4 regions of the Streptomyces sp. NPDC053673 genome follow, and region 4 is predicted to be linked to each of the others. Evidence: riboswitches for the same ligand, from Rfam matches in the RefSeq annotation. Region 4 holds a riboswitch; each other region holds the start of a gene.
What was found. Region 4 has a riboswitch for cyclic di-AMP ahead of ACZ6ZQ_RS09505 (M23 family metallopeptidase). Riboswitches for the same ligand answer to the same signal wherever they lie in the genome.
Positions count from the first base shown of each region.

Region 1: another riboswitch for cyclic di-AMP. It lies ahead of ACZ6ZQ_RS24315 (C40 family peptidase); the one in region 4 lies ahead of ACZ6ZQ_RS09505 (M23 family metallopeptidase).
Region 2: another riboswitch for cyclic di-AMP. It lies ahead of ACZ6ZQ_RS28105 (C40 family peptidase); the one in region 4 lies ahead of ACZ6ZQ_RS09505 (M23 family metallopeptidase).
Region 3: another riboswitch for cyclic di-AMP. It lies ahead of ACZ6ZQ_RS32400 (M23 family metallopeptidase); the one in region 4 lies ahead of ACZ6ZQ_RS09505 (M23 family metallopeptidase).

Region 1 is NZ_JBVJKN010000018.1:47,823-52,026, reverse strand. Features, by position in the region: gene ACZ6ZQ_RS24325 (ATP-dependent Clp protease proteolytic subunit) at 1-558, shown strand, start outside; gene ACZ6ZQ_RS24320 (hypothetical protein) at 566-874, shown strand; cyclic di-AMP (ydaO/yuaA leader) riboswitch at 1,238-1,389, shown strand; gene ACZ6ZQ_RS24315 (C40 family peptidase) at 1,393-1,869, shown strand; gene ACZ6ZQ_RS24310 (DUF6328 family protein) at 1,958-2,491, shown strand; gene ACZ6ZQ_RS24305 (ATP-binding protein) at 2,600-3,043, opposite strand; gene ACZ6ZQ_RS24300 (helix-turn-helix domain-containing protein) at 3,288-4,145, shown strand; gene ACZ6ZQ_RS24295 (DUF397 domain-containing protein) at 4,161-4,204, shown strand, end outside.
Region 2 is NZ_JBVJKN010000024.1:49,450-53,653, forward strand. Features, by position in the region: gene pcrA (DNA helicase PcrA) at 1-2,299, opposite strand, end outside; cyclic di-AMP (ydaO/yuaA leader) riboswitch at 2,623-2,790, shown strand; gene ACZ6ZQ_RS28105 (C40 family peptidase) at 2,789-3,970, shown strand; gene ACZ6ZQ_RS28110 (hypothetical protein) at 3,967-4,095, opposite strand.
Region 3 is NZ_JBVJKN010000035.1:13,035-17,238, reverse strand. Features, by position in the region: gene ACZ6ZQ_RS32415 (bifunctional acetate--CoA ligase family protein/GNAT family N-acetyltransferase) at 1-150, opposite strand, end outside; gene ACZ6ZQ_RS32410 (HPr family phosphocarrier protein) at 326-607, shown strand; gene ACZ6ZQ_RS32405 (GntR family transcriptional regulator) at 745-1,422, opposite strand; gene ACZ6ZQ_RS32400 (M23 family metallopeptidase) at 1,615-2,388, opposite strand; cyclic di-AMP (ydaO/yuaA leader) riboswitch at 2,402-2,566, opposite strand; gene ACZ6ZQ_RS32395 (M16 family metallopeptidase) at 2,774-4,156, opposite strand; gene ACZ6ZQ_RS32390 (M16 family metallopeptidase) at 4,174-4,204, opposite strand, start outside.
Region 4 is NZ_JBVJKN010000005.1:20,874-25,077, forward strand. Features, by position in the region: gene ACZ6ZQ_RS09500 (PrsW family intramembrane metalloprotease) at 56-1,384, shown strand; gene ACZ6ZQ_RS09505 (M23 family metallopeptidase) at 1,544-2,614, opposite strand; cyclic di-AMP (ydaO/yuaA leader) riboswitch at 2,626-2,761, opposite strand; gene ACZ6ZQ_RS09510 (PP2C family protein-serine/threonine phosphatase) at 3,011-4,099, opposite strand.

The DNA of each region.
Region 1 (4,204 bases), on a different contig from region 4:
TACTCGAAGCTGCTGGACGAGCGGATCATCTTCCTCGGCACACCCGTCGACGACACCTCGGCCAACGACGTCATCGCCCAGTTCCTGCACCTCGAGTACGCGGCCCCTGACCGGGACATCTCGCTCTACATCAACTCCCCCGGGGGCTCGATCAGCGCCAAGTCCGCGATCTACGACACGATGCAGGTGGTGACCTGCGACGTGGCGACGACCTGCCTCGGCCAGGCCGCCTCCACCGCCGCCGTGTTGCTCGCGGCGGGCACGCCCGGCAAGCGAATGGCCCTGCCCGGCGCCCGGGTCGTCGTCCGGCAGCCCGCCCTGCCCGAGCCGCTCCAGGGTCAGCCGACCGATCTGGACATCCAGGCACAGGAGTTGCTCCGGCTGCGCGAGCAGCTGGCCGCCATGCTCGTCCGGCACACCGGTCAGAGTGCCGAGCGCATCGCCGCCGACCTCGAACGCGACACCGTCTTCGACGCGGCAGCGGCCAGGCAGTACGGCCTCGTGGATCACATCATCAAGAACCGCAAGGCGTCCGCGATTTCCACGGGCGTGAGGTGAGCCGGCCATGCTGCCACCGGAGCTCCCGCCCCTGCCCGCACTGACGCGCGCGGAAAGCGAGTTCATCGACTGCTATCTCGAAGTCGTCGACCAGCTGGGACGGATCAACCCGGCCCACGGCACACACACCTATGGCGCGCTCCGCGCCGCGCAGGCACTGGCCGCACGGGCCACGGCCCTCAGGGACTCACTGGCGCTGATGCACGCGCGCGGCGAGAGCGAGCTGCACTCGCCCACACTGACACGCGCCCTGCGGGTGTTGGACGGGGAGCGGAGGGCCTCGCGAATCACCGTGCCGCCCGGGCCGACGAGTTGACGGCCGGCCACACGGCAGCCCGGAAGGCCGCTCACGCCATGCCGGAGGCGTACGAGTGGGTGTCGCCCATCCGGACCAGTCGCAGCTTCAACATAAGTATCGGGCGAGTTGCGCACAGCGTTGAGCCATCTGATCGAATGCGGCGTTCCGTTGCTGGTACGGCGCTCGTCATGCGGCCACCCGAACTCCGCCAAACGGCCCTGTCCACTCCAATGGATCAGTGGTGAGGAGCCTCACAAATCGTCGTTTCAACTCGGAAATCCGACAGAAAGTGCGTCAAGATCCCTGGGACGACAAGCCCCCGCCACCGCGGCGGGGCGGTCCGGGCGGACGCCGAGTCCTGCCGCCGCACCGGATGCCTGGTCGACATGAGGGCTTCGGCAGGAGTGGAGGACCCGAGCAGTACGGGCCGGCCGCATGGCCGGTCCTCGGGGTGAAGCCGCTAGCGCGGCCGGGCGTTCTTCGCCGGTCCGAACCCGACAGGTCATCCTTCACAGGCGGCTGACGAAGGGTTGCGCATGACTGCGCAGACACATGTCCCGTCCCTGTTGTCCCGGACGGGTGCCGTCTCGGCTCTCACACTCGCCGCCGTCGGCGGCTCACTGATCCTGCCGGGCGGCGTCTCCGAGGCCCAGGCGGCCTCGGCACACGCGACGAAGGCCCTCAAGGTGGCTGCGTCGAAGAAGGGAGCGCCGTACAGGTACGGGGCCACAGGTCCGTACCGGTTCGACTGTTCGGGGCTCATTCTCTACTCGTTCAAGAAGGCCGGTAAGCGCCTGCCGCGCACGGCGCAGCAGCAGTACAACCGCACCCGGCACATCTCCGCTCGCCAACGGCAACGCGGTGACCTGGTCTTCTTCCATGCCGGCGGGTATGTGTACCACGTCGGTATCTACGCGGGCGGCGGCAGGATCTGGCACTCACCGAAGACCGGCTCCGTGGTGAAACTGAGCAAGATCTGGTCCAAGAACGTGCGGTACGGGCGCGTGCGCTGACCCTGTGGGATCGCGTCGCGCGACCGGCTGAATGCGCCGATCGGCTCAGCGGTGGCATGTTCCGCGGGGCGCGGGCTACTCGTCAAGCATGCCTGATGACGAAAGCCTCCGCGCCTCGCGGGACGAGACCGAGACGGAGCGGGCCGACCGCAACTTCGTCGAGCTGCTCCAGGAGCTCCGGGTCATCCAGACCGGCGTTCAGATCCTGTTCGCCTTTCTGCTGACGCTGGCCTTCACGGCCCGCTTCCCTTCGCTCGACTCGTTCCAGCGCGGCACGTACGTGACGACGCTGATGCTGGCCGTGGTCGCGGCGGCGCTGTTCACCGCGCCCGCCGCATTGCACCGCGGCCTGTTCCGCCGAGGTGCCAAACGGGAGATCGTCGACATCTCCTCCCGGCTGGCCGGCATCGGCCTGGCGGTGCTCGCCCTGGCGCTGACCTCGGCGGTACTGCTGGTCGTCGACGTCGTGCACGGCACGCCCGAGGGGGTGACCGCGGCGGCTGCGACGCTGCTCGTCTGCGCGGGGCTGTGGGGCCTGCTTCCCTGGCTCGTGGGCCTGCACATCACCTCGCAGGAGGGCTCGCAGGAAGACCCGTCGTCAGCGCCCGACGCAGGGCGGTGAGAGCCCGCGTAACCGGCCTCCCCCACGGTCCGGGCGGTACGCGGCCGGACCGTGGCCACCGGCCGGGCCACCGCGGCGCCGCCGCCCGGCCGGTTGGCCGCCACCCGGTCAGTTGGGGTTCTGCACGGGGGCGGCGGCAGTCCAGGGCAGCACGATCCAGATGGTCTTGCCGCCCTCCGGGGTGGGGCTGACGGACAGCCGCCCGCCGCACTCCGCGGTGAGCCAGCGGATGATCACCATGCCCCGGCCGTTGTCCTGCTGGACGGCCGCGGGCAGCCGCTGCGGCCATCGGGGGTGACTGTCGGTGACGCCGATGCGCAGCTGCTCGTCGCGCTCCAGCCGGACGTCGACCGTGAAGGTCGGCGACTGTCCGAAGGTGTGCTGCACGGCGTTGGTGGCGAGTTCGGAGACGATGAGCCGGACGGTGTCGGCCACTTCGGCCTCCCCCGGCAGTCCCCACTCGGTGAGGATGTCGAAGACGAATCTCCGCGCGGCGGGGACCGAGGCGGGATTGCTCGGCAGAGTGACGGATGCTTCCTGGTGATCTGCCATGGCGGGCTGTCCCTTTCCCACCGGGGCCGGATTGCGGCACGGAGCGGATGAATGTGCCGGAACAGCCTCGGATTGTGCTTCGCGCCAGACTGCCACTCTTGCCGTCGCCGGTGGTGCCGATCCACCAGGATATGCATATATCTGTCGCTCAAAGCGGTGAACTCTGCGACGCGAGACCGTATTTGGGCCCATACTCGGCGCTGCGATTCGCCGGGGTATCCGGCGGCCGAAGGAGGAGACGGGGATGCGGCACGGTCCCGCGGTGCGCCGGCGCAAGCTCGGGGAGGAGTTGCGCGGGCTGCGGCTCGGCGCGGGCCTCACCAGCCGGGAGGCGGCGCGGCTCGTGGGCTGGCACCAGTCAAAGGTGAGCCGGATAGAGACGGGCACGAGCGGGGCGAAGCCGGCGGACGTGGCCCGGCTGCTCGATGCGTACGGGGTCGTCGACCAGCGGCTGCGTGAACTGCTCGGGACGCTGGCCGGTTCGGCGGACGGCGGAGGTACGGGCTGGTGGCACGCCTATCGGGGGGTGATCCCGCCGCAGTACCGGGACTTCATCAGCCTGGAGTCCCAGGCGAGCACGGCCCGGACGCTGGAGACGTCGGTGGTGCCGGGGCTGCTGCAGACCCCCGACTACGCGCGGGCCGTGACCCGTTCCGCGCTCGAAGGGCTGCCGTCGGCCACCGTGGACTCACTGGTGGAGGTGAGGATCGCCCGTCAGCAAGTGCTCCGTGCGGAGCGGCCGCTGGAGTTCAGCGCGGTGCTGGACGAGGCGGTGCTGCGGCGGCAGGTGGGCGGCCCGCGGGTCATGCGCGGTCAGTTGAGGAGGGTGCTGGACATGGCCCGGCTCCCCCATGTCCGGCTGCAGGTGCTGCCGTTCTCGACCGGTGGCTATGCGGGACTCACCGGACCTTTCGTTATCTTCTCCTTTCCGAGCACTTCTGATCTGGATGTGGTTGTTCTTGACCACTTGACGAGTAGTCTCTATCTGGAGCGGAAAGAAGACCTTGATGTGTACGGCGCCGCGTTCCGCACCATGCAGGCGCATGCGCTCTCGCTCCACGACTCGTTGGATCTCATCGCCGGGATCGGTGACGGCGCGTAGGGAAGGCACCCCCCAATGTCTGCTCACGACGCACGCATACACACCCCGCTGCGCACCCC
Region 2 (4,204 bases), on a different contig from region 4:
CCGTCGTACGCCGCGTGGCGAAGCCCGAAGGGCCGGAGCGCGACCGGGACGACGAGAGCGAAGACGTGATCCCGGACGTCGGGCCGGCGGGCGCCGCCATGGGGCCGGTGCGCTTCCACTGCAGATGCGCGTCCGGGATCTCCTCCAGGAACCGCGACGGCGGGTTGTACGCGGGCTGGCCCCAGGCGCTCCGCATCGACGACCGCGTCAGATAGAGCCGCTCGCGGGCGCGTGTGATGCCCACGTACGCGAGGCGGCGCTCCTCCTCCAGCTCCTTCGTCTGGCCGAGCGCGCGCATGTGCGGGAAGACGCCGTCCTCCATGCCGGTGAGGAACACGACCGGGAACTCCAGGCCCTTCGCCGTGTGCAGCGTCATCAGCGTGATGACACCGGTGCCTTCCTCGTCCTCGTCGGGGATCTGGTCGGAGTCGGCGACGAGCGCGACCTGCTCCAGGAACTCGGCCAGCGTGCCCGCAGCCGCCCCTTCCCGCCCGCCGGGCTCCGCGCGCTCCTGCTCGAATTCGAGGGCGACCGCCGCCAGCTCCTGCAGGTTCTCGATACGGGTCTCGTCCTGCGGGTCGGTCGAGGCCTGCAACTCGGCCAGGTAACCGGTCCGTTCGAGGACGGCCTCCAGAACCGTCGCCGGGCCGGCGCCCGATTCGACGATCGTCCCGAGCTCCTCCATCAGTACGTTGAAGCGCTTGACGGCATTGGCGGAGCGGGCCGCCATGCCGTACGCCTCGTCGACGCGGCGCAGCGCCTGCGGGAAGGTGATCTTCTCCCTGAGCGCCAGGGAGTCGATCATCGCCTCCGCCCGGTCGCCGATGCCGCGCTTGGGCACATTCAGGATCCGGCGCAGCGGGACGTTGTCCTCCGGGTTGGCCAGCACCCGCAGGTACGCCAGCACGTCCCGGACCTCCTTGCGCTCGTAGAAGCGCACGCCGCCGACGACCTTGTAGGGCAGGCCGACGCGGATGAAGATCTCTTCGAAGACACGGGACTGCGCGTTCGTCCGGTAGAAGACCGCTACATCGCCGGCCTTGGCACTGCCCGCGTCCGTCAGCCGGTCGATCTCGTCGGCGACGAACTGGGCCTCGTCGTGCTCGGTGTCGGCGACATAGCCGGTGATCTGCGCGCCCGCGCCCGCATTCGTCCACAGGTTCTTGGGGCGGCGGCTCTCGTTGCGCTCGATGACGGCGTTGGCCGCGGAGAGAATCGTCTGGGTCGAGCGGTAGTTCTGCTCGAGCAGGATCGTCGTCGCGTCCGGGTAGTCCTCCTCGAACTGGAGGATGTTACGGATCGTGGCACCGCGGAAGGCGTAGATCGACTGGTCGGCGTCGCCCACGACGCACAGCTCGGCCGGCTCCAGGTCCTCGTACCCCGTCCCGACCAGCTCGCGGACCAGCGTGTACTGGGCGTGGTTGGTGTCCTGGTACTCGTCGACGAGGACATGGCGGAACCGGCGCCGGTAGTGCTCGGCGACGTCCGGGAACGCCTGGAGCAGATGGACGGTGGTCATGATGATGTCGTCGAAGTCCAGCGCGTTGGCCTCGCGCAGCCGCGCCTGGTACATCCGGTAGGCCTCGGCCAGCGTCTTCTCGAAACCGTCGGCGGCCTGGTCGGCGAAGGTCTCCTCGTCGATCAGCTCGTTCTTCAGGTTCGAGATCTTGGCGCTGAAGGACTTCGGCGGGTAGCGCTTCGGGTCGAGGTCCAGATCACGGCAGACCAGGGCCATCAGCCGCTTGGAGTCGGCGGCGTCGTAGATCGAGAACGACGACGTGAAGCCGAGCTTCTTGCTCTCGCGGCGCAGGATGCGGACGCAGGCGCTGTGGAAGGTGGAGACCCACATGGCGTTGGCGCGCGGGCCGACGAGGTGCTCCACGCGCTCCTTCATCTCGCCCGCGGCCTTGTTCGTGAACGTGATCGCCAGTATCTGGCCGGGGTGCACATGGCGGGTCGCCAGCAGATGGGCGATCCGGTGGGTCAGCACCCGGGTCTTGCCCGAGCCGGCACCGGCGACGATGAGCAGCGGCGAGCCCTGGTGCACGACGGCGGCACGCTGCTGCTCGTTCAGCCCCTCGAGCAGCGCGGCCGGGTCCACGGCGGGGCGCGGCGCCCCGTCCCGGTAGTACGCGTCGCGGGCCGGAGGCGCGTCGAAAGCGCCCTCGAAGAGGTCGTGCGGGACCTCCTCGTGGGGCGGGTGCTCGTCGTGCTCGTCGGGCTCGGGCGGCGGGTGCTCCTCCGGGGCCGAGGTGCGCTGGAGGTCCGCCAGGAAGCTGTCATCAAAGAGGCTGCTCATCGCTCTATGAGTCTAGGCCGCCCCACTGACAGCCCGCCGCCGCCTTCACCACACTCACCGTGCCGGAGCGGAACGCCTCTTCTTGCCCGAGCGCAACGCCTCTCGCTGCCCGAGCAGAAGCAGGGACCGTGCCCGAGCAGCAGCACGCACCGTGCCGGAGCGCACACAGGAACCGATCACATACTGTCACGTCTCGGCCACGACACGCCAAGGTCACGGAAATGTATCGGGCATATCGAACATCGTCCTTCACAGCAGCACCACAGTTTGGCTAGCCTGCTCGCCCAGGCGGCCCGTACTGCCAACGGCGACCTACGCCAATCGGGCAGCCTGCGCCGAATCCGGCCTCCCGCAGGGGAGTTCGGAACCGGGGACCCACCAGACATGTACAACTGGGGTGAATCGGGCCGCACTCCACTCGGCCCGTAGGACAGCCTTCCGTTCCGTCCGAACCCGACAGCTAACCCGGTAGGCGGTCCACGGAAGGAGATGCCGGCCTTGGCGTCGCATCGCAAGCCGCGCAGCCGCACTCGTACGAATTCATCCGCCGTCGGGTTCACGACGGCCGCCCTCGCGGGCGTGACGCTGCTCTCGACCCAGAACGCGACAGCCGAACCGAAGCCGAGCATCGAAGAGGTCCAGAAGAAGGTCGACGACCTGTACCGGCAGGCGGGCTCCGCGACCCAGGACTACAACCGGGCGCAGGAGGCCACCGAGAAGCAGCGCCGCGCGGTGGACACGATCCTCGACGACGTCGCCAAGCGCACGGACTCCCTCAACGAGTCCCGCCGGGCCCTCGGTTCGTACGCGGCCGCCCAGTACCGTACGGGTGCGGTGGCCCCGACCGCCGCGCTGCTTTTCGCCGACAGCCCGCAGGCGTACTTCGACCAGACGCAGCTGATGGACCGGCTGACCGACCAGCAGCGCAGCGCCATCGCCGACTTCGAGACCCAGCAGGCCGCGGCGGCGAAGCAGCGCGCGCGGGCGACCAAGAGCCTGGAGTCGCTGACCGCTTCGCAGCAGACGCTGCGTGAGAGCAAGCAGACCGTCCAGAAGAAGCTCGCCGAGGCGCGGGCGCTGCTGTCCGAGCTGACCGCCGAGGAGAAGGCGCGGCTCGAGGCGCTGGAGCGGCAGCGGGAGGAAGAGGCCCGCCGCAAGGCCGAGGCACAGGCCAAGGCGGAAGCCGAGGCGGAGGCGGAGCGGCTGCGCCAGGAGCGCGCGCAGCAGGAGCAGGCGCAGAACCAGGACACGGGTACCGGCACGGACACGGGTACCGGCACGGGCACGGGCACGGGTACCGGCACCGCCCCCGACTCGTACGCGGCCAAGGCCGAGAAGGTCCTCTCCTTCGCCCGCGCCCAGATCGGCAAGCCGTACGTCTGGGGCGCGACCGGCCCCAGTTCGTACGACTGCTCCGGGCTCACCCAGGCCGCCTGGAAGGCGGCCGGCGTCGATCTGCCCCGGACCACCTGGGACCAGGTGGAGGTCGGACAGCGGGTGGCGACGAACGATCTCCTCCCGGGTGATCTGGTCTTCTTCTACGACGACATCAGCCACGTCGGCATCTACATCGGCGACGGCATGATGATCCACGCCCCGAAGCCGGGCACGAACGTCCGCGAGGAGTCGATCTACTACATGCCGATCTACGGGAGCGTCCGCCCCGCCTAGAGGGCGTGCCGAGCAGACTTGCGGAAGCCGGGCTTGCGGAAGCCCGGCTTGCGGAAGCCCGGCTTGCGGAAGTCGCGCTTACGGAAGTAGCGCCGGTGGAAGCCGCCGCCCGGTGCGGGACTCACGCCGCAACCGGCCATTGGCCAAGGGGAGTTGCGGCATGAGCGGCTCGGGCTCGGCCGACCGGCGCGGACCCCGGAACCCCCGGGTCGCCCGGAATCCCCCGGGCCCCCG
Region 3 (4,204 bases), on a different contig from region 4:
CTTCGACTCGTCCGAGACCTGCTCGTAGAAGCTGACGAGCCGCTCGGCATCCTCGGTGGTGATGGGCCTGATGCGCGCGGTGCCACCGTCACGCAGCACCACGTCGGCTTCCCAGTGGTCGGGGTACGCGTGATCCGACGGGGTCTGCATGGGGCAAGAGTACGGCCAGGACACCGGTCGCGAACCCGGATGCGCCGGGGCAGGCTGGGGGCACCCCCAGAGGGCCGGCCGGCGGGCGCACCCGGACCGGAGGCCGGTTCGGGAGCACTCCGCAACCCATGAGAGACTGGTCTAGACAACCGCTGAGACTTCGAAGGGCAACACCATGGCTGAGCGCCGCGTCAATGTCGGCTGGGCCGAGGGCCTGCACGCCCGCCCCGCCTCCATCTTCGTTCGTGCCGCCACGGCCTCCGGCGTCCCGGTGACGATCGCCAAGGCCGACGGTGCACCGGTCAACGCCGCCTCGATGCTCGCCGTGCTGGGCCTGGGCGCGCAGGGCGGCGAGGAGATCGTGCTCGCCTCGGACGCGGACGGCGCGGACGCCGCCCTCGACCGTCTGGCGAAGCTGGTCGCCGAGGGTCTCGAGGAGCTCCCCGAGACCGTCTGAGTCCCCCTCGAATTCGCGGCGGAGCCGCGGCCCTGAATTATCGGGCCGCGGCTTCTTCGTTTATCCGCGCATCCGTCACCAGGGCAGCGAAGAACAGGCCACCCATAAATAGCTGCTCTTTGTATACGGCGCTTTTGTTAATTTCCGTCGCCTGTCGTGTTTACAGAGTGTTGCGAAGCCCTCACGCCCACCGGGATGCGCAACCGGTGCGCGCTCGTGGCCCGCTCGGCGTGCATCGAGGTGAGCGCCCGGGCCCGCTCGGCGTCGCCGCGCGCCACCGCGTCCACGATCGCGCCGTGCTCGGCCCAGGACTCGACCGGCCGGGCGGGCGGCTCGACGGAGTACATCCAGGCGATCTTGTGCCGGAGCTGGGTGAGAAGCGCGGTGAGCCCGGGGCTGCCGGATGCCTGGGCGAGGGTCTCGTGGAACCACCCGCCGAGCGAGCGCAGATCCTCGCCCTGGCCCCGCCGGGCCCGCTCCTGGCCCAGTCTGACCAGGCCACGCAGCACCTTGAGATGGGCCTCCGTGCGCCGCTGGGCGGCCCGCGCCGCGCCCAGCGGCTCCAGCAGCATCCTGATCTCCAGCAGGTCGACGGCCTCCTGCTCGGTGGGCTCGGCGACACACGCGCCCGCGTGCCGGCGCGTGACGACGAAGCCCTCCGACTCCAGCGTGCGCAGCGCCTCGCGCACGGGGACGCGTGATACGCCGTAGCGGCGCGCCAGCTGCTCCTCGGTGAGCCGGCTGCCGCGCTCGAAGACACCGGAGACGATGTCGTCGCGGATCGCCGTGCATACCGAGCGCGCAGGAATGCGCATACCGAACCTCCGCCTTAATTCGCGCGAAACCCAGTCGAGCGACGCCTGTTCAGTGACTCTATTGCAGCGGGCCGGAATTTCGGATGGCAAACGAGAATCCGTGGATATCTTTTGGCCTGAATACGCCGAAGGCCCCGGCTCGATCCGTACCGAGCCGGGGCCTTCGTCATGCGCGAGGGGTCGTCCGAGGGGTCATACGCTGACGCCGTGCGAACGCAGATACGCGACCGGGTCGATGTCCGAGCCGTAGTCGGGGCTCGTGCGGGCCTCGAAGTGGAGGTGCGGGCCGGACGAGTTGCCGGTCGACCCGGAGAGGCCGATCTGCTGGCCCGGGGTGACGGTCTGGCCGACCGAGACGCCGATGGACGAGAGATGGCCGTACTGGGTGTACGTGCCGTCGTGCATCCGGATCACGATGTTGTTGCCGTACGCACCGCCCCAGCCGGCCTCCACGACCGTGCCCATGCCGACGGCGACGACCTGCGTGCCGGACGCGGCGTGGAAGTCGACGCCGGTGTGGCTGCCGGAGGACCACTGCCCGCCGCCGGCGTGGTAGCTCGTGCTGACGTACGAGCCGGCGACCGGGAGGTTGTAGGACATCAGCCGCTTGCGCTCTGCCTCGCGGGCGGCGCGCTCACGGGCCTCGCGGGCCTCCTTGGCGCGGGCCTCGGCCTTGCGCTTCGCCTCGGCCTCGGCCTTCGCCTGGGCGGCGGCGAGGGCGGCCTCCTCCTGCTGGGCGGCGGCCTGGGCGTCGATCTGCTCGGCGAGCGAGTCGTCGACGGCGATCGCCTGGGTGAGGCCGGTGTCCTCGGTGGGAGAGCTGTCCGCGTCGGCGGCGAGCGCCGGGGAGGCGAGGGTTCCGATGACGCCGGTGGTGGCGAGGGCCGCGACCGATGCGACACCCGCGCTCTTGCGCGACAGCCGGCTCGGACCACGATGCTTCCCGGTGGCACGGGTGAACGCCATGTAGTGGCTGATCCTTTCCTTCCTTCTCGCCTACCGGGTTAGCTGACGGGTTCGGAGCAGGAAGGTCTCCTACGGGCCCCTCCGCACGGATGCGAAGGCGTCCGATTCACCCCAGGGGGACGTGTGGGTCCCCGGCTCCCCAGGCTCGCGCCCGACGGGGACTCGGCGATGGCTGACCGATGCCGCGGGTGCGGCTGGTGCAACTGGCGGACAGCGCAAAAGACGCTAAGCCGATCTTCGTTCAATCACCAAACAGACACGCCGTTTTGTAGTGCACGCCACAGGGCAGACACCCCGCCTCTCCAATAAAACGGACATAGGGGAAGGCCCCGTTGGCGTGTGGCCAACGGGGCCTTCCCGGTCCGCCGGATCGCCCGGCGGTCAATCAGCCCGTGACAACGGTCACTTCACCGATTCCGAGGGCCTTGACCGGCTCCTCGATCTCGGCGGCGTCCCCGACGAGGACCGTGACGAGCCGGTCCACCGGGAAGGCGCTGACGGCCGCGGCCGTCGCCTCGACCGTGCCGGTCTCGGCCAGGCGCGCGTACAACTGCGTCTGGAAGTCGTCCGGGAGGTGCTGCTCGACCTGGTCGGCGAGCGTGCCCGCGACGGATCCCGCCGTCTCGTACTTCAGCGGGGCGACGCCCACCAGGTTCTGTACGGCGACATCGCGCTCCGCGTCCGTCAGTCCCTCCGCGGCGAGGGTGCGCAGCACCTTCCAGAGGTCGTCCAGCGCCGGGCCGGTGTGCGGGGTGTCGACGGAACCGCTGATGGCCAGCATCGCGGCGCCCGTGGCCCCTCCCGGGGACGTGGGGGCTCCGGAGCGCAGCACCTGGCCGAAGGCACGCACTCCGTACGTGTATCCCTTCTCCTCGCGCAGGACGCGGTCCAGGCGCGAGGTGAGGGTGCCGCCCAGGCAGTACGTGCCGAGGACCTGGGCCGCCCAGACCTGGTCGTGCCGGTCCGGACCGATCCGGCCGATCAGCAGCTGCGTCTGGACGGCGCCGGGGCGGTCGACGATGACGACGCGGCCGTTGTCGTCGGCGGTGATCGGCGGCACGGGACGGCTCTCGGCCGCGTCACCGGTCCAGTCGCCGATCGTGTCCGCGAGCACGGCGTCCAGATCGACACCGGAGAGGTCACCGACGATCACGGCGGTGGTCGCGGCGGGCCGGACATGCGCCTCGTAGAAGGCGCGGACGGCGGCGGAGTCGATCCGCTCGACGGTCTCCTCGATGCCCTGGCGGGGCCGCGACATCCGCGAGGAGGCCGGGAAGAGCTCCTTCGAGAGCTCCTTGGCGGCGCGGCGGCCCGGGTTCGCCGTCTCGTGCGGGATCTCGTCCAGCCGGTTGCGTACGAGCCGCTCGACCTCGCTGTCGGCGAAGAGCGGGGCGCGCAGCGCCTCGGCGAGCAGGCCGAGGGCCTTGGGGAGCCGGGAGACCGGCACCTCGAGGGAGACCCGGACGCCTGGGTGGTCGGCGTGCGAGTCGAGCGTGGCGCCGCACCGCTCCAGCTCCGCGGCGAACTCCTCCGCCGTGTGCTTGTCGGTGCCCTCCGAGAGCGCCCGCGCCATGATCGTCGCGACGCCGTCCAGACCCTCCGGCTCGGCGTCCAGGGGAGCGTCGAGGAAGATCTCGACCGCCACGACCTGCTGGCCGGGGCGGTGGCAGCGCAGAACGGTCAGACCGTTGTCGAGCGTGCCGCGGTCGGGAGCGGGGAAGGTCCACGGCTTGGCCTCGCCGGCCTGCGGCTGCGGATGGAAGTCCATGGTCACGGCAGCGTCGGTCACTGGTCCGCTCCCTCTGCGTCGTCGTTG
Region 4 (4,204 bases):
CCCGGGGCCGATAACACCATCGCGCACTGTCAGTGCCCCTCGTTAGGGTCATCGGGTGTCCGACTGGTCCCCGCAGCCGCATCTGGCCGCTCGCCCGGCCGTCCCGGCCTGCGACGAACAGCCGCTGTTCGACGCCGTACCCGAGCGTGCGCGCTGGCGCTACAAGCCGCGCCGCGACTTCTGGCGCAGCAAGACCGTACGCGCCGGGACCCTGATCACCCTGCTCGCGCTGTCCGGTCTGGTCATCCTCGCGCTGGTCCGCGAACAGACCGGCACCGAGGGCTTTCTGGTCGGCCTCGGCCTCGCCGTGCTGCCCGTCCCGCTGCTGATGGCGGCGTTCCGCTGGCTGGACCGCGTCGAGCCGGGCCCGTGGCGGAATCTCCTCTTCGCCTTCGCCTGGGGCGCCTGCGCGGCCGCCCTTGTCGCGATCATCGCGAACTCGTTCGCGACCCAGTGGATAGCCACCGCGACCGCCGATCCGTCGCACGCGGACACGATCGGCGCGACCGTCATCGCCCCGGTCGTGGAGGAGAGCGCCAAGGCGGCCGCCGTGCTGCTCCTCTTCCTCTTCCGCAGACGGGACTTCACCGGCATCGTCGACGGCGTCGTCGTCGCCGGTTTCACCGCGACCGGCTTCGCCTTCACCGAGAACATCCTGTATCTCGGCAACGCCTTCGGTGAGGACCAGGCGTTCGGCACGTCCGGCTTCGCGTCCGTCACCGCCGCGACCTTCTTCGTACGGATCGTGATGTCGCCGTTCGCGCATCCGCTGTTCACGGTGCTGACGGGCATCGGGTTCGGCCTCGCGGCGATCACCGCCCGGCGCCGGAGGTTCCGCAGGACCGTGTTGCCGCTGCTCGGCCTCACCCTCGCGATGGGCATGCACGCACTGTGGAACGGCTCGGCGAGGTTCGGCCCGTTCGGGTTCTACGCCGTGTACGCGGCATTCATGGTGCCGGCGTTCGGGCTGCTGACCTGGCTGGCGATCTGGACCCGGCAGCGCGAGCTGCGTACGGTCGCGGCCGAGCTGCCCGCGTACGCGGCGGCCGGCTGGCTCGCCCCTGCCGAACCGCTCGCCCTGTCCTCCATGCGAGCGCGCACGATGGCCCGCGACATGGCCGGCCGTACCCACGGCCCGGCGGCCGCCCGCGCCGTCTCCGAGTACGAGGCCTTCGCAACCTCGCTGGCCTTCCTGCGCCACCGGGCCCAGCGCGGCGCGGGGAGCCCGGACTTCGTCGCCCGCGAGCAGGAGCTGCTCCACCATCTCTGGCAACGCAGGAGCGTCGCCGGCCCGGCCCTCACATACGCGGCGCGTGCGACGGGCCGGGTGTGGCAGCCACCGCCGTATCTGGACTACGGCGACTACAACCCGTACCGGGGGTAGCGGAGAACGCGGATCGCCGCGGCCTCGCGGACCGCACCACGGCACAAAAAACCGGCAGCTCAGGCGTCGGGGGGGGTGCGCCAGAGCTGCCGGTGACTCGCGTGTGAACCGTGACCGACCAGAAGTACGGCCCTGTCCGGGCCCAGGCCCGGACAAGTCCTAGACGGAGAGGCCCTTGTCGCGCAGCCACGCCATCGGGTCGATGCCGTCGCCGCCCGGGGTGTGCACCTCCAGGTGCAGATGCGGTCCGGTGACATTGCCGGTCGCGCCGACGCGCCCGATGGTCTCGCCCGTGGCGACGGTCTGCCCCACGCCGACGGTCATCGACGACAGGTGGCAGTACCAGACCTCGGTGCCGTCCTCGAGCTCCAGCACGATGCGGTAGCCGTACGACCCGGACCAGCCCGCCGACTTGACGGTGCCTCCGTGCACGGCCTTCGCCGGCGTACCCGTGGGCGCCGCGAAGTCGAGGCCGGTGTGGTAGCCGGAGGACCACATCGAACCGGCCTGGCCGTAGGTCGAGGTGATCGTGTACGAGGACGTCGGGAGGGAGTAGCTCGCGGCGAGCTTGGCGAGCCGCTCGGCCTCCGCCTTGCGCGCGGCCTCCTCTTCGGCCAGCCGCTTCGCCTCGGCGGCCTCGGCGGCCGCTGCCTCGGCGGCCTCGGCCGCCGCGGTCTGCTGCGCCTTCGCCTCCGCCGCGGCCTTCTCGGCGGCGACCTTCTCCGCGGCTGCCTTCGCCTCTGCCTCGGCCTCGGCCTGCTGCTGCTCCGCCTGCTGGAGGATCCGGGCCCGCAGGGCCTCGCCCGCGTCACCGGCGCCCTGCCCGTCGTCCGCGGCCGTGTCGGCGACGGAGAAGGCGGTGAGCGGTGCGTCGTTCCGGTTCTCCGAGTCGGAGTCGTCCGAGGACATGAGGGAGCCCACGCCGGGAAGCGAATCCGCGTCCGGGAGGTGGTCCGTGATGGCGTCGGGGAGGGATATGGAGACCGGCGGCTTGTTCTGCGCGGTGGCCATGCCACCCGCGCCGACCGCGGCGATGACGCCGACTCCGAGAACGGTGGAGCTCCGCGCGAGTCCGTTGCGCTGCTTGACGACGCGATGCCTGCCACGGACCGAACGGACCGATTCCTCGGTCGGGTTCCATTCCTCCGCCCCGGTGGCCGGGGCCCACTCGTTGGTGGGGACCCACTCGCTGGTGGGAGGTTCCTGGAGGGCAGGCTCGTTGGACGCCACGGAGGCGTTCTCCTTTCCTTCCTTATCGCCTACCGGGTTAGCTGACGGGTTCGGAGCAGGAAGGTCTCCTACGAGCACTGCGAAGTGCCCGATTCACCCCAATAGGTGGTTCCCCGGTTCCCTTGCGGGATTCGGCGCGTGCGCACGGTGCCGTCTCTTGCGACGACTGTGACGACCGCGCTGCGTTATCGAACGTTAATAGACACGGGGGGCGGATTCCAAGCTCTTCCCATTGATCGTTAGCGACTTTGGCCTGGACTTTTCAGGCACAACAGCCCCGAATCGGGCGAGTTGACTGCCCCTCAATCCGGTCGGCCATTCTGACGGTGGGTCAAATGTTATGCGGAGGGCTGTCTTTCGATTACGTTCCGTGGCGCTGCATTCCTGGCGTTCCGTTCACGGAACCACCGGCATCGTCCTGCGCCGCTCCGGCTGCCGTTCCCCGGGACTGGCGACCGCCAGGAGCGCCATGTCGTCCGTCGCCCGGCCGCTCGTATGCCGCCGTACGTCGGCGACGACCGCGTCCAGCAGCTCCTCCGGTCCGGAAAAGACCCGGCCGCCCAGCCGCTCGCGCGGATCGTAGAAGACACCGTGCGCGTCACGCGCCTCGGTCAGCCCGTCCGTGTAGAGCAGGAGCGTGGCACCGGCCGCGTACGGGGTCTCGTACGACCGGTCCGGCGAGGCCCCCAGATCCCCCATGCCCAGCGGCAGCGCGATCTCGGGCGGCTCCAGCATGCCCAGCCCGCCGTCCGCGGTCAGCAGCAGCGGCGGGGGGTGGCCCCGGTTGAGGATCCGGACCACTCCGTCCTCGTGGGGGATCTCGGCGAGCACGGCGGTGGTGAAGCCCTCGAACGCGTCGAGCCCGGAACGCATGCCCTCCCGGGCGAGCGCCCGCTCCAGCCGCTGTGCCACCCTCTCCAGCGATGCCTCCTGCTCGGCGGCCTCCCGGAACGCCCCGAGGATCACGGCCACCGCTTCGACCGCGCCCAGTCCCTTTCCCCGTACGTCCCCGACGACCAGCCGCACCCCGTGCGGAGTGTCCTGCACGGCGAACAGGTCCCCGCCGATGAACGCGTCCGCCTGCGCCGCCTCGTACCGCGCGGCGATCTGCAGCCCGCCGATCCGGTCGGCCGGCGTGGGCAGCACGGCCCGCTGCGCGGCCTCCGCGATGACGCGCGCGGACGCGAGCCGCTGGCCGCTGCGGCGTACGACCTGATTGATGAAGAGAGCCAGCACGGAGACCGTGAACACGGTCAGCAGCTCCGTCACGGCCGGGATGTCGGAGGCCGTGCCGTTGTACGTATGCAGCCCGGCCACCGCCGCGACGGCGGCGACTCCCGTCAGCAGGGTGAACAGCGCTGAGAAGAAGGGGGCGGCGACCAGCGGTGCCGCGGCGAAGAGCGGCGACGCGGTGTACGACTCCGGGGTGCCCAGGTCGAAGAAGATCCCGCCCACGATCAGCAGGAAGGGCAGCACCCGGACCATCCTGCGGCCACCGTCCCGCCGCTGTCCGTTGTCGCCTTCTCGCTGCCCCACCAGTGGTCTCCTGCCAGGTCCGCCCAGGCTGCGGACGGTACCGCGCCCCATTCA